Regions from separate parts of the Stutzerimonas marianensis genome, predicted to be linked through region 4. Evidence: predicted binding sites of a transcription regulator. Region 4 holds the regulator's gene; each other region holds the start of a gene.

Region 1 (3,206 bases), on a different contig from region 4:
GACGGCGAGGGTCATGCCGTCCTCGACGATGCCGTCAAGCGCTTCCTGTGCGTTGGGGTAGATCTTGTTCATGAAAGCCTCTCGTTATCCATGGATGGGCGGCGAGGTCACTGCGCGCTCAGCCGCGCCCGGGCGACGCGTGATCCGTTGGGCCGGCCCAGCACCTCGCTGATGCGTTGTCCGGCGCCGATCAGCGCATCCAGATCGATTCCGGTCTCGATACCGAGCCCTTGCAGCATGTAGAGCACGTCCTCGCTGGCGACGTTGCCACTGGCTCCCTTGGCATAGGGGCAGCCGCCGAGCCCGGCGACAGAGCTGTCGAAGGTGCAGAGGCCTTCCAGGAGGCTGGCATAGATGTTCGCCAACGCCTGGCCGTAGGTGTCGTGAAAATGCCCGGCGAGCTTGTCGCGCGGGACCTCGCGACTCACCACCTCGATCAACTGGCGCGTCTTGCCCGGTGTGCCGGTGCCGATGGTGTCGCCCAGCGAGACCTCGTAGCAGCCCATGGCGAAAAGCGCGTGGGCGACGTGCGCGACGCGCTTGGGATCGACTTCGCCTTCGTAAGGGCAACCCAGCACGCAGGACACATAGCCGCGAACCTGGATGCCGTTCTCTCGTGCGGCCTCCATCAGCGGGGCGAAGCGCGCGAGGCTCTCGTCGATGGAGCAATTGATGTTCTTCTGCGAGAAGGCTTCCGATGCAGCGCCGAACACGGCGACCTCGCTGACCCCGGCCTCGATGGCCGCTTCGAGGCCCTTGAGGTTCGGCGTCAGGGCCGCGTAGGTGACGCCGGGCTTCTGCTTGATCTGCGCGAAAACCTCCGCGGAGCCGGCCATCTGTGGCACCCATTTGGGCGAGACGAAGCTGCCTACCTCGATGTAGTGAAGGCCGGCTGCGGTCAGGTCATCGACCAGCCGGACCTTGTCGGCGACGTCGATGGGCTGCTTTTCATTCTGCAGGCCGTCGCGCGGGCCGACCTCGACCAGGCGGACGCGGCGCGGCATCTGTGCGGTCGCGGTCATGGACGCGCCTCCTCACGAAGGACAACGGGCGCGGTTGGGGAATCGAATCGGGCCGTGATAGTTGCTGACTGGCGAGTCATAGGCCGACCTCCTGGCTCAAGTTCAAGGGGCTCTGGCAGATAAGAATAGGAAGCTCGGTATCGCCGTGCGTTCTTTTTTCGAGGCCATCATGCTGCGCAAACTGAAGATTTCTCATCGCACGCTGCTGTTTTTTGCGCTCGTTGCGGTGCTGCTCACCCTGCTCGGACTGTTCAGCCTGATGCAGATGGCTGCCATTCGTGCCGCCGGCAGCGAGATCGATTCCGACTGGATGCCGAGCCAGGCGGCGGCGGACGACATGGCGCTGGGCTTTGCCCAGGTGCGTAGCGAGTCGCTGCGCCAGCTGGCGTTCAGGGACGCCGAGACGCAGCGCAACAGTGATGGTCTGATTGCCGCGGCGATGGCAGACATTCGCCAGCAGATGACCCGCTACGAGAAGCACATCACCGGGACCGAAGAAAGGGGTGTTTTCGACGCCGCCAGAGCGCTGTTCGAGCAATACGCGACGACGCTGGAAGAGCGCCAACGGCTCATGAGCGGGCAGCCGACCGAAGCGCAGCTGGCACCGATCAACGCCCGGCTCGCCTCGCTCGGCCCTCAGTTCAACGAAGCCCTGCTCAGCCTCAGAACCTTCAACGAAGAAGGGGCCCACCATGCGGTGGCGAAGGCCGACGCGGTGTACAAGCAGGCGCAGCTGGTGATCGCCGGAGTGATCCTGGTTGCGCTGGTGGCGACCGTCGCATTGGCGCTGATCCTTACCGCGAGCATCGTCCGGCCGATGCGTCAGGCGGTCGCCGTTTCCGATCAGATCGCCAAGGGTGACCTGACGCATGAGGTCGAGGTCGTAGGCAGCGACGAGGCCTCCGAACTGCTGGCTTCGCTGCGTGAGATGCAGGCCAATCTGCGCCAGATCATCGGACAGATCAGCGATTCGGCCCATGTGCTGACCAGCTCGGCAGAGGAAATGAGTACGGTCATGGCTGACAGCACCGAGGGGCTCCACCGTCAGAATGACCAAATCGAGCAAGCGGCCACGGCCGTCAACGAGATGACCTGCGCGGTGGAGGAGGTCGCCAGCAACGCGGTGTCCACGTCCGAGGCCTCGCGGGCGTCGAGTGAGTCTGCGCAGCAGGGGCGCAGGCAGCTCGATGATGCCATCGCCTCGATTCAGGCCCTGGCGGATGACGTGCTCAGCGCGTCGGCGCGCGCTGGTGATCTGGCGGACCAGACCCATAACATCACCCGCGTGCTGGACGTGATTCGGGCGGTGGCTGAACAGACCAACCTGTTGGCGCTGAACGCCGCCATCGAAGCCGCTCGCGCCGGCGACGCCGGACGTGGGTTCGCGGTCGTGGCTGATGAGGTGCGCGCGCTGGCCAAGCGCACGGGCGAATCGACGCGCGAAATCGAGTCGATGATCGGCGATATCCAGCAAGGCACCGGATTGACCGTCGAGGCGCTGCAACAAAGTGCGTCCCGTGCCCAGGGGACGCTCGACAAGGCCCAGGCGGCCGGCTCGGCATTGGTGCGGATCGCCGAGACGGTAGCCGGTATCAACGAGCGCAACCTGGTGATCGCCAGTGCAGCGGAGGAGCAGGCGCAGGTTGCCCGCGAGATCGATCGCAACCTGGTGAGCATCCGCGACCTGTCGGTACAGACGTCTGCCGGAGCGCAGCAGACCAGCGTCGCCACGCAGGAATTGTCGCGTCTGGCGGTGGACCTGAACGGAATGGTGCGCCGCTTCAGGATGTAACCGGTGTGCGGTGCGGCTGTCGGGACGATGCCGTCCATGCGTGCCGGTCAACGGCACCGGGTGGCTTTCGCGCCCGGTTGGCGGGCGTCCCCGCTCGATGCGCGAGGCCGCCCGGGGGTCGACGAATGCGCAGGTGGCGACAGGCGCCATCACTCGAGCTCGACCAGGGTGACGCCTTCGCTGATCATCTCGCCTTCACTGCAATAGACCGCCTTGACGACACCGGCCTCGGCCGCGCGGATGCTGTGCTCCATCTTCATCGCCTCGAGCACGATCAGCGTCGCGCCCGCTTCGACGGCCTGCCCGGGCTCGACCAGGACGCGGACGATGCTGCCGTTCATGGGCGCTGTCAGGCCGCCGTGGTGCTGATGGCTGGCCTCGGCCTCGGCGAT
Region 2 (3,206 bases), on a different contig from region 4:
GGATGTTCTCCAGCGCCTGACGCACCTGTGCCGACTGGCCGACCGTTTCGTCGGCCAGCGCATGGCTGTCATGCATCGTCTTGACCGCAGCGCCGACGCCACCTTGCAGCCGGCCGATCATCTGCTCGATTTCCTCGGTCGATTGCTGGGTGCGCCGGGCCAGGTTGCGCACCTCGTCAGCCACCACGGCGAAGCCGCGCCCCTGCTCACCAGCGCGCGCCGCTTCGATGGCCGCATTGAGCGCCAGCAGGTTGGTCTGCTCGGCGACGCCCTTGATCACGTCCAGCACCTGGCTGATCGCCGTGCTGTCGTCGGCCAGTTTGTTGATCACTCCGACCGAGCGTTCGATCGCTTCGGCCAGTCGCTCGATGCCGCCCACCTGCGCTTCCACGAGGCCGCGGCCGGTGACGGTTTCCTCATTGACGTCCTGCGCGCTGCCAACAGCGGACTCGGCGCTGCTCGCAACCTCCTGTGCAGTCGCCGACATCTGGTTCATGGCCGTGGCGACCTGCTCGATCTGCGCACGCTGCTCGGACACGGTCTGGTTGCTCTGCCCGGATACCTGCTCCACGCGTGCCGCCTGGCGTTCAACCTCGCCGACCGTCTGGCCGACACGTTCGATCAGCTCGCGAATGCGCGCCACCGTCTGATTGAACACCTGGCCGAGCTCGCCGAGCTCGTCGCGGCTCTGCACGGCGAATTGCGCCGTCATGTCGCCGGCCGCCACACGATCCATGGTCGCGCCAAGGCTGCGCAGCGAGGCGCGGGTGGACACGTAGAATCCGCTGTAGAGGTAGACGACGAGCAGGAATACCAGCGCCAGCGCGGCCAGCAGGACAGTCATCATCAACTGCTTCTCACCGAGCCGCTGGGCCAGCTCCTCGTCGAGCAGCGTCAGCACGGCATCATTGAGCGCATGGGTCTTGGCCATCTCCGCACTGACCCGCTCGTAGAAGTCTTCCCAGGGGCCGTCGAGCGATTCGGCCATGATCACCTGATCCTGGAACAGCTCGTTGCTCAACTGCAGCGATTCACGACTGGCGCGCGCCAGCCCATCGAGCCGCTGCGCGGCCTTGGCGCTGCCGAGCACGTCCTGCAGTTGCGCGCCGTACTGCACGTCCTGCTTTTCCAGCTCGAGCAGCAAGTCGTCGAGCTTGTTGCTGGCATCCGAGTTCAGGTAGCCCTGGCCGAAGGTGTAGGCGCCCACCGCCCGCCCCTCGCCCAGCGTCGCGGTGATGCCCGGGGTGACCGAGCTGAGCAGTTCGGTCAGCAGGCGCACGTCGCGATGGGCGTCCTGGCTCATGCCGGACTGGCTGGCGACCAGCTTGATCATTACCTGAGACTGGCCGAGCAGCGCCCGTGCCATCGCCGCCTTGGCCTGCAGCGACTGCTGATTGCGCGCCGCCTGCAGGGCGGCCGCCAGCTCGTCGCGGCGGGCAGTGAACTCAGCGACCTGCTCGGGATGCTCGCTGACCGGCTCAAGCGCCCGGACACGCGCCTCAAGGTCAGCCTCCACCTTCGCCAGGCGCGTCTTGAGGGCCTGATCCTCGCCGGTCTGGCCGATGATGCCTTCGATCTCGACCAGGTCCTTCCAGTCCTGAGCGTCTCGGCGCAACTGCATGGCGGTGCCGAGCAGCGACAGGCTTTGCAGTTCGGTGCGGGTGCCGACGAACTGGCGGTACGAGTCGCGCACCAGATAGAAATTGGTCAGCAGCATGGGCACGAAGAACAGCACGCTGATCAGGCTGAACTTCATGCCGAAACTGAGCCGGTTCATGAAAGCAATGGCGGGATGCAACAGGATTTTCAAGGACGCTCTCCCATTTTTGTTCTTGCGCGCCGCGAAGGCTCGTCAGGAGGCCAGTGACCACTCAGGGATATCGGTCCCGGATATCGCAACTTAAGGTAGTGGCACCCTGACAGCACCACAACTGGCAGAAGGCGCGTCGATTCCGGCCTATACAGCGTACTTATCGGATGGTGAGCTGCCGCGGCACGACTGAGCATGCCGCGACGATCAGGCAACCAGGGTCCAGCCGGCGATGACGGCGTACCAGAGCAGGCGCGTGCGCACCAGCATGGCCGCCAGGCTGTCGAGTCGCGCAAGGCCGGCTTCGCCCGTAGCGGATTCGCCGAGATCCGCCGCGGCCGGGCCGGCTTCGGCAAGCAACCGGCGGGCAGGAATGTCCCAGTGCAGCAAGTCCTTGAGCACGGCGTGGTGCAGCGCGACGAAATTGCCGACCAGGCCAAAACTGGCCAGCAGTACCCGCACCGGGAGCCAATCGAAGGCATGCAGCAATGATCCGGCCCGCTCACGCAGGGCCTCGCTGCGACCATGGGCCACGCAGAGCACCAGCAAGCGATAGGCCAGCGCCGCCATCGGCCCCAGCAGCAAGTACCAGAAGATCACCGCGAAGAAGCCCTGGTGGCTGCGCCACAAGAGCTGCGCCTCGACCGCGCGCAGCAGCCCTGGTGGATCCTCGGCCGAGAGATTCAGGTCGCGCTCGGCAACCAGCGCGGCCGCCTCTTCGTCGCCACGGTGCCAGGCATCGCGAAACGGCCCCAGTTCCCGCTTGAAATCGCCTCGGCCCAGGCTGTACAGCACGACCAGCAGGTGCAGCGGCAGCGCAAGCCAACCGTAGGCCAGCGGCTGCAGCAGAGCGAGCAGGACGCCAAGGACCAGCACTGGCGCGAGGACCAGCACGAACAGGCCAGTCCAGGGTCTGGCCTGGCCCTGGCGACCTTCGACGCGCTGCAACAGCCGCAGCCAGGGGCCATCCTGCTGCACCTCGCGCCGCCAGTCGGTGAGCTTGTCGATGACCAGCACCAGCAGTAGCACCAGAAAAATCATTGTCGAGTCCCTTGTTTCGATTCAGACGACGATGGCCGCCTCACGCAGGCGCTGCCAGTCGAAGGCGGGGCCCGGATCGGTCTTGCGTCCGGGGGCGATGTCGCTGTGTCCGCAGACCCGCTCTGGGGTGATGGCCGGGTAGGCCTGCTGCAACAGACGGCCAAGGCGGATCAGGCTGTCGTATTGCGCATCGTCGAAGGGCTGGTCGTCGGTCCCTTCGAGTTCGATGCCGATGGAAAAATCATTGCAGCCCTCGCGCGAGGCGAAGCACGAAACGCCGGCATGCCAGGCTCTGTCCAGGCAGGAGACGAACTGGGTGATCGCGCCATCACGCTCGATCAGGAAGTGGGCCGAC
Region 3 (3,206 bases), on a different contig from region 4:
CCGCTCGCCGATCGCGCCACCATCGGCAACATGGCGCCGGAATACGGAGCGACCTGCGGCTTCTTCCCGGTCGACGAGGTCACCCTGGACTACCTGCGTCTGTCCGGACGCGACCCGGATCGGATCGCCCTGGTCGAGGCCTACTACAAGGCGCAGGGTCTGTGGCGCGACAGCAACTCGCCCGAGCCGATCTTCACCGACACGCTGGAGCTGGACCTCGGCGATGTCGTGCCCTCGCTCGCCGGCCCCAAGCGCCCACAGGACCGCGTCGCGCTGACCGACATCGGCCGCAACTTCGATCTGCTTCTGGAAACCAGTGGCCGGAAGAACGAAGCGGAAAAAGGTTTCCCCGTCGCCGGCGAGCCGTTCGAACTCAAGCATGGCTCAGTCGTCATCGCTGCAATCACCTCCTGCACCAACACCTCGAACCCGAACGTGCTCATGGCTGCTGGCCTGGTGGCGAAAAAGGCCGTGGAGCGTGGGCTCGCCCGCAAGCCGTGGGTCAAGACTTCCCTCTCGCCCGGCTCGAAAGTGGTCACCGACTACCTGAAAAAGGCCGGGCTAACCGATTACCTGAATGAGTTGGGCTTCTACCTGACCGGCTATGGCTGCTCGACCTGCATCGGCAACTCCGGCCCGCTACCGGACCCGGTGGGCCAGGCGATCACCGACAACGACCTGATCGTGTCGTCCGTGCTGTCAGGCAATCGCAACTTCGAAGGTCGGGTGCATCCGCTGGTCAAGGCCAACTGGCTGGCATCGCCACCGCTGGTCGTCGCCTTTGCGCTGGCCGGAACCACGCGTATCGACCTTTCCACCGAGCCACTGGGCACCGACAACGATGGCAAGCCCGTCTACCTTCGCGACATCTGGCCCAGCAGCCAGGAAGTGGACCAGGCCGTCTCGCTGGTCGACGGCGAGATGTTCCGCAAGCGCTATGCCGATGTGTTCACCGGCGAGGAAAAATGGCAGGCGATCAACGTGACGCCGGGCGACACCTACAAATGGGACGGCAACTCCAGTTACGTGCAGAATCCGCCCTACTTCAAGGACATCGGGCAGCCGCTGCAGGCGCCAAGGGACGTGGAGAATGCCCGCATCCTGGCTCTGTTCGGCGACTCCATCACCACCGACCACATCTCCCCGGCCGGCAACATCAAGGCGAGTTCGCCGGCGGGTGTCTACCTGCAGCAGCTGGGCGTCCAACCCGAGGATTTCAATTCCTATGGGTCCCGCCGTGGCAACCATGAAGTCATGATGCGCGGCACCTTTGCCAACATCCGCATCAAGAACGAGATGCTCGGCGGCGAAGAAGGCGGCGACACGCTTCACCAGCCCAGCGGTGAGCGTATGCCCATCTACGACGCAGCGATGCGCTACCAGAGCGAAGGTGTGCCGCTGGTGGTGATCGCCGGCAAGGAATACGGCACCGGCTCGAGCCGCGACTGGGCAGCCAAGGGCACCAATCTGCTGGGCGTCAAAGCGGTCATCGCCGAAAGCTTCGAACGCATCCACCGCTCCAACCTGATCGGCATGGGCGTACTGGCGCTGCAGTTCGTGGGCGACCAGACACGCCAGTCGCTCGGCCTGACTGGAACGGAGCGGCTGTCGATCCGCGGTATGAGCGCCGACATCAAGCCGCGCCAGTTGCTGACGGTCGACGTGGAGCGCTCCGACGGCTCGCAGGACAGCTTCCAGGTGCTGTGCCGCATCGACACGCTGAACGAGGTCGAGTACTTCAAGGCGGGCGGGATTCTCCACTTCGTGCTGCGGCAACTCATCGCGAGCTGAGCATCCCACCGCCGTTAGCGAGTGTTTGGCCCGTGGCAGCCCGTCTGCCACGGCCTTTTTACGACCAGCTGTCACAACAAAAGCCTTAAGTCTCGCCTGACCCAGCCGTTACGGTGCGTATCAGAACGGTCAGAGGAATGACGTCAAATAGACATCATCCCTCGATACAGCCGCCCAGACGGCTGATCGACCCTACCGGTGGCGTTGCCACTTCGACTGCCAGGCGTCCTTATGCGAAACAACCAGCCCGTCACCCAGCGCGAATACGCGTTTCCCGACCAACAGCGATTGATCTCCACCACCGACCTGACCGGCAAGATCACCTACTGCAACGACAGCTTCGTCGAGGTCAGCGGTTACGACCGCAACGATCTGATCGGCGCGCCACACAACCTGATCCGTCACCCGGACGTGCCACCCGCCGTGTTCGGCCACATGTGGGCCACGCTCAAGAGCGGCAGGCCCTGGATGGGCATCGTCAAGAACCGCCGCATCGACGGCGATCACTACTGGGTCAATGCGTACGTCACGCCCGTGCTGGATAGCCAGCGGAACGTGGTGGGCTACGAGTCGGTTCGTACCAAACCGACCCGTGAGCAGGTTCAGCGTGCCGAAGCGCTCTACGCGCGCCTCAATGCCGGCAAGAGCGGCGTACCCCAGCGTGACAAGTGGTTGCCGGTGGCGGTGAACTGGCTGCCGTTCATTGTCATCAGCCAGATTGGCTTCATGATCGGCGCCTGGTTCGATCACGCCTGGGGGTTCGCGCTGGCGGCTCTGCTCTCGGTGCCGCTCGGCCTGGCCGGCCGGCACTGGCAGATGCGCGGCATGAACCGCCTGCTGAAGCTGGCCGAGCAATCGACGAGCGATCCGTTGATCGCCCAGATGTACACCGACAGCCAAGGGGTCGAGGCTCGCCTGGAAATGGCCATGCTCAGCGAACACGCCCGGTTGAAAACGTGCCTGACGCGCCTGCAGGACAGCGCCGTCCAGCTGCAGCAACAGGCCAAGCGCGCAGACTCGCTGGCGCATAGCTGCTCGGACGGCCTGTCACGTCAACATCACGAGACCGAGCAGGTTGCCGCGGCCATCACCCAGATGGCGGCCACCACCCAGGAAGTCGCCGGCAACGTCGCGCTTGCGGCCGACGCCACCGAGCAGGCCAACCAGCTTGCCACCCAAGGGCGGCAGATCAGTTCGGACACGCGCAAGGCGATCGAACAGCTGGCCGAGGCCGTGACCGAAACCGGCAACGCCGTGTCCGCGCTGGCGCAGAACAGCAACGCGATCGGCACCGTCGTGGACGTGATCAAGAGCATCGCCGACCAGACCAACCTGCTGGCGCTGAACGCCGCGATCGAAGCCGCACGCGCCGGTGAGAGCGGCCGTGGTTTCGCGGTCGTCGCTGACGAGGTGCG
Region 4 (3,206 bases):
ACCAACGGCGCGGATTCCTCGACGAGGTCCATGGTCCGGTTGGCCGCCTTCTCCGTCATTTCCACGACATAAGACAGCCGGTCGGTTGCATCGGTGATCGGGGACGGGTCGCCCCCCGTCGCACAGGTGTCCATCTCCAGTTTGACGATGGCGTTGTGCAGTTCCCGGGTGAGCTTGCCGACTTCCTGATACAGCCCCTGGTTCCGAGCCTGGTTGAGCTCGTTGAACATCTGGGCCGCTTCTTCGAATCGGCCCTGCTGGAGGCTTTCGATCAATTGGGGTGCGTGAGCCTTGAGCGTCGCTTCGAACTCCGCCAGGCTTTGGTCTGCTTGCGTCATAGTGCCCTCGCGGCGTTACTTCAGCCGTTGACGCGCTCGAAGATCTTCTCGATTTTCTCTTTGAGTACCTGAGCCGTGAACGGCTTGACCACGTACCCGTTAACACCGGCCTGCGCGGCCTCGATGATCTGGTCACGCTTGGCCTCGGCCGTCACCATCAGCACCGGCAGGTGCTTGAGGCGGTCGTCCGCACGCACCGCGCGCAGCAGGTCGATGCCGCTCATGCCGGGCATGTTCCAGTCAGTGACGAGGAAATCGAAACTGCCGCTCTTGAGCATAGGCAGTGCAGTGGTGCCATCATCCGCCTCGGCGGTGTTGGTGAAGCCCAGATCGCGCAAGAGGTTCTTGATGATCCGTCTCATCGTCGAAAAGTCGTCGACGATGAGGATTTTCATGTTCTTGTCCAAGTACACCTCCGTAAATCCCGAAATCCCAGAACCTGCTCAGGGTCTGTTGCGGGCTTCGTTCATGAAGCTCGCCCAGAGCAGTTTCTATTCGCGTTTTCTTGAGAACCGACCTATCGAGCGCGCCATTCGCCGAGACGGGCCCGCAGGCGCGCCGCACACTGGCTGTGCAGCTGACTGACCCGTGACTCGCTGACGCCCAGAACCTGGCCGATTTCCTTCAAATTCAACTCTTCGTCGTAATACAGCGACAGCACCAGCTTTTCACGTTCGGGCAGATTGGCGATCGCATCGGCCAGGGCCTGCTGGAAACGCTCGTCCTCGAGATCACGAGACGGTTCCGGATGTGCACTGGCGGCATCTTCACCGAACTCCCCGTGCTCGCCTTCGGTCAGCAGATCATCGAAGCTGAACAGGCGGCTGCCCAGGGTGTCGCCCAGAATGCCGTAGTACTCATCGAGACTCAATTTAAGTTCGGCCGCAACCTCATGATCTTTAGCGTCGCGTCCGGTTCTGGCCTCGATTGCGCGTATCGCTTCGCTCACCATCCTCGAATTGCGGTGCACCGAACGCGGCGCCCAGTCGCCCTTGCGGACCTCGTCGAGCATGGCGCCACGAATGCGAATGCCCGCGTAGGTCTCGAAACTCGCCCCCTTGCCGGAGTCGTACTTCTTCGACGCCTCGAGCAGGCCGATCATGCCGGCCTGCATCAGATCGTCGACCTGCACGCTGGCCGGCAGCCGCGCCAGCAGGTGATAAGCGATGCGCTTGACCAGCGGGGCGTACTGCTCGATGAGCTGGTACTGGGAGTCTTTAGCCACTTTGGTGTTGTACATAACCGATTCCAGCCGCTGTCAGTCGTGTGCGTTTGCGGTGGGCCTGACCAGGCGCTCCACAAAGAACTCAAGGTGGCCACGCGGGTTCGCCGGCAGCGGCCAGGTGTCGATCTTCTGCGCGATGGCCTTGAACGCCAGCGAGCATTTGGCTCGCGGGTAGGCCTCGTAGACCGCGCGCTGTTTCTGAACGGCCTTGCGAACCGCCTCGTCGTAGGGAACCGCGCCGACGTACTGCAGGGCGACGTCAAGAAAACGTTCAGTCACCTTGGTCAGCTTAGCGAATAGATTGCGTCCTTCCTGCGGGGCGTGCGCCATGTTCGCCAGCACCCGGAACCGGCTGATGCCGTAGTCGCGGTTGAGCAGTTTGATCAGCGCGTAGGCGTCAGTGATCGACGTCGGCTCGTCGGTGACGACCAGCAGGACCTCCTGCGCCGCCCGCACGAAGCTCACGACACCGTCGCCGATGCCGGCGGCCGTATCGATGATCAGCACGTCGATGTCGTTGCCGATTTCGCTGAAGGCCTGAATCAGACCGGAATGCTGCATCGGCGACAGCTGCACCATGCTTTGCGTGCCGGACGCGGCGGGCACGATGCGCACGCCGCCCGGCCCCTGGATCATGACATCGCGCAGATCACAGTCACCGGCGATCACGTCCGCCAGGGTGCGCTTGGCCGTCAAGCCGAGCAGCACGTCGACGTTGGCCAGGCCAAGGTCGGCGTCGAGCAGCACGACACGCCGACCGAGGTCGGCCAGCGCCAAGGAAAGATTGACCGATACGTTGGTCTTGCCGACGCCACCTTTGCCGCCGGTCACTGCAATAACCTGTACGGGATGAATACCCATCATCAAACGCCTATATCTTGCTGGGGCCCGCAGGCCATCGATGCGTTCAGCCCGAACGCGTCTAGTGTTTCGCTCTCACGCAGCGCCCTGTTCATCCCGCCCTCCGCGAAGATCCGTTGTACAGGCCGGAGAACATGTCAGCCATCGTTTCCTCGCTGGGCGACTCTTCGGATTGCAGACTCACCGCCCGGCTGACCAGTTGATGCGTCCGTGGCAGCTGGAGATCCTCTGGAATGCGCGGACCGTCGGCGAGGTAGGCAATCGGTAGATGCTGGCTGATGGTCAGCCCGAGCACGTCGCCCAGAGTACCCGCCTCGTCAAGTTTAGTCAGGATGCAGCCCGCCAGCCCGCAAGGCCGGTAGTGATGCCAGGCCGCCTTCAGCACCTGGCTCTGGCTGGTCGCCGCGAGCACCAGATAGTTCTTCGAACGCACGCCCCGATCGGCCAATGCCTGAAGCTGCAGGCGCATCATCGGATCGCCCGCCGGCAGACCGGCGGTGTCGAGCAGGATCAGCCGCTTGCGCGCGACCGGCTCCAGGCTCTTGCTCAGCGGCTGGCTCGGGTCGATCTGGATCACCGGCACGTTGAGGATACGGCCCAGAGTCTTGAGCTGTTCCTGAGCGCCGATACGGTAGTTGTCCATGCTCGCCAGGGCGATGCTCTGCGCGCCGTGCTTGAGGACATGGCGTGCGGCGAGCTTGGCCAGGGTCGTGGTCTTGCCGGCGCCGGCCGGGCCGACCAGGGCAATCACACCGCCCTCTTCCAGCGGCTCGTGCTTGGTC

Evidence for each region. The regulator FliA, encoded in region 4, starts transcription of late flagellar genes. The targets are predictions, from matches to a motif close to CTAAAGTTTNNNNNNNNNNNGCCGNTAA.
Region 1: a site for FliA is predicted at 1,118-1,145, ahead of MST27_RS06740 (methyl-accepting chemotaxis protein). Genes of this name have one in related genera too.
Region 2: a site for FliA is predicted at 1,878-1,905, ahead of MST27_RS18560 (methyl-accepting chemotaxis protein). Genes of this name have one in related genera too.
Region 3: a site for FliA is predicted at 1,876-1,903, ahead of MST27_RS08090 (methyl-accepting chemotaxis protein). Genes of this name have one in related genera too.

What each region holds. Positions count from the first base shown of each region.
Region 1 covers NZ_JALGRD010000003.1:200,624-203,829, forward strand. Annotated here, with positions in the region: gene MST27_RS06730 (CoA transferase subunit A) at 1-72, opposite strand, end outside; gene MST27_RS06735 (hydroxymethylglutaryl-CoA lyase) at 108-1,022, opposite strand; gene MST27_RS06740 (methyl-accepting chemotaxis protein) at 1,192-2,814, shown strand; gene MST27_RS06745 (acetyl/propionyl/methylcrotonyl-CoA carboxylase subunit alpha) at 2,964-3,206, opposite strand, start outside.
Region 2 covers NZ_JALGRD010000011.1:34,519-37,724, forward strand. Annotated here, with positions in the region: gene MST27_RS18560 (methyl-accepting chemotaxis protein) at 1-1,810, opposite strand, end outside; gene ampE (regulatory signaling modulator protein AmpE) at 2,018-2,851, opposite strand; gene ampD (1,6-anhydro-N-acetylmuramyl-L-alanine amidase AmpD) at 2,873-3,206, opposite strand, start outside.
Region 3 covers NZ_JALGRD010000004.1:66,794-69,999, reverse strand. Annotated here, with positions in the region: gene acnA (aconitate hydratase AcnA) at 1-1,791, shown strand, start outside; gene MST27_RS08090 (methyl-accepting chemotaxis protein) at 2,023-3,206, shown strand, end outside.
Region 4 covers NZ_JALGRD010000002.1:180,740-183,945, forward strand. Annotated here, with positions in the region: gene MST27_RS03865 (protein phosphatase CheZ) at 1-338, opposite strand, end outside; gene MST27_RS03870 (chemotaxis response regulator CheY) at 359-733, opposite strand; gene fliA (RNA polymerase sigma factor FliA) at 856-1,578, opposite strand; gene fleN (flagellar synthesis regulator FleN) at 1,597-2,424, opposite strand; gene flhF (flagellar biosynthesis GTPase FlhF) at 2,516-3,206, opposite strand, start outside.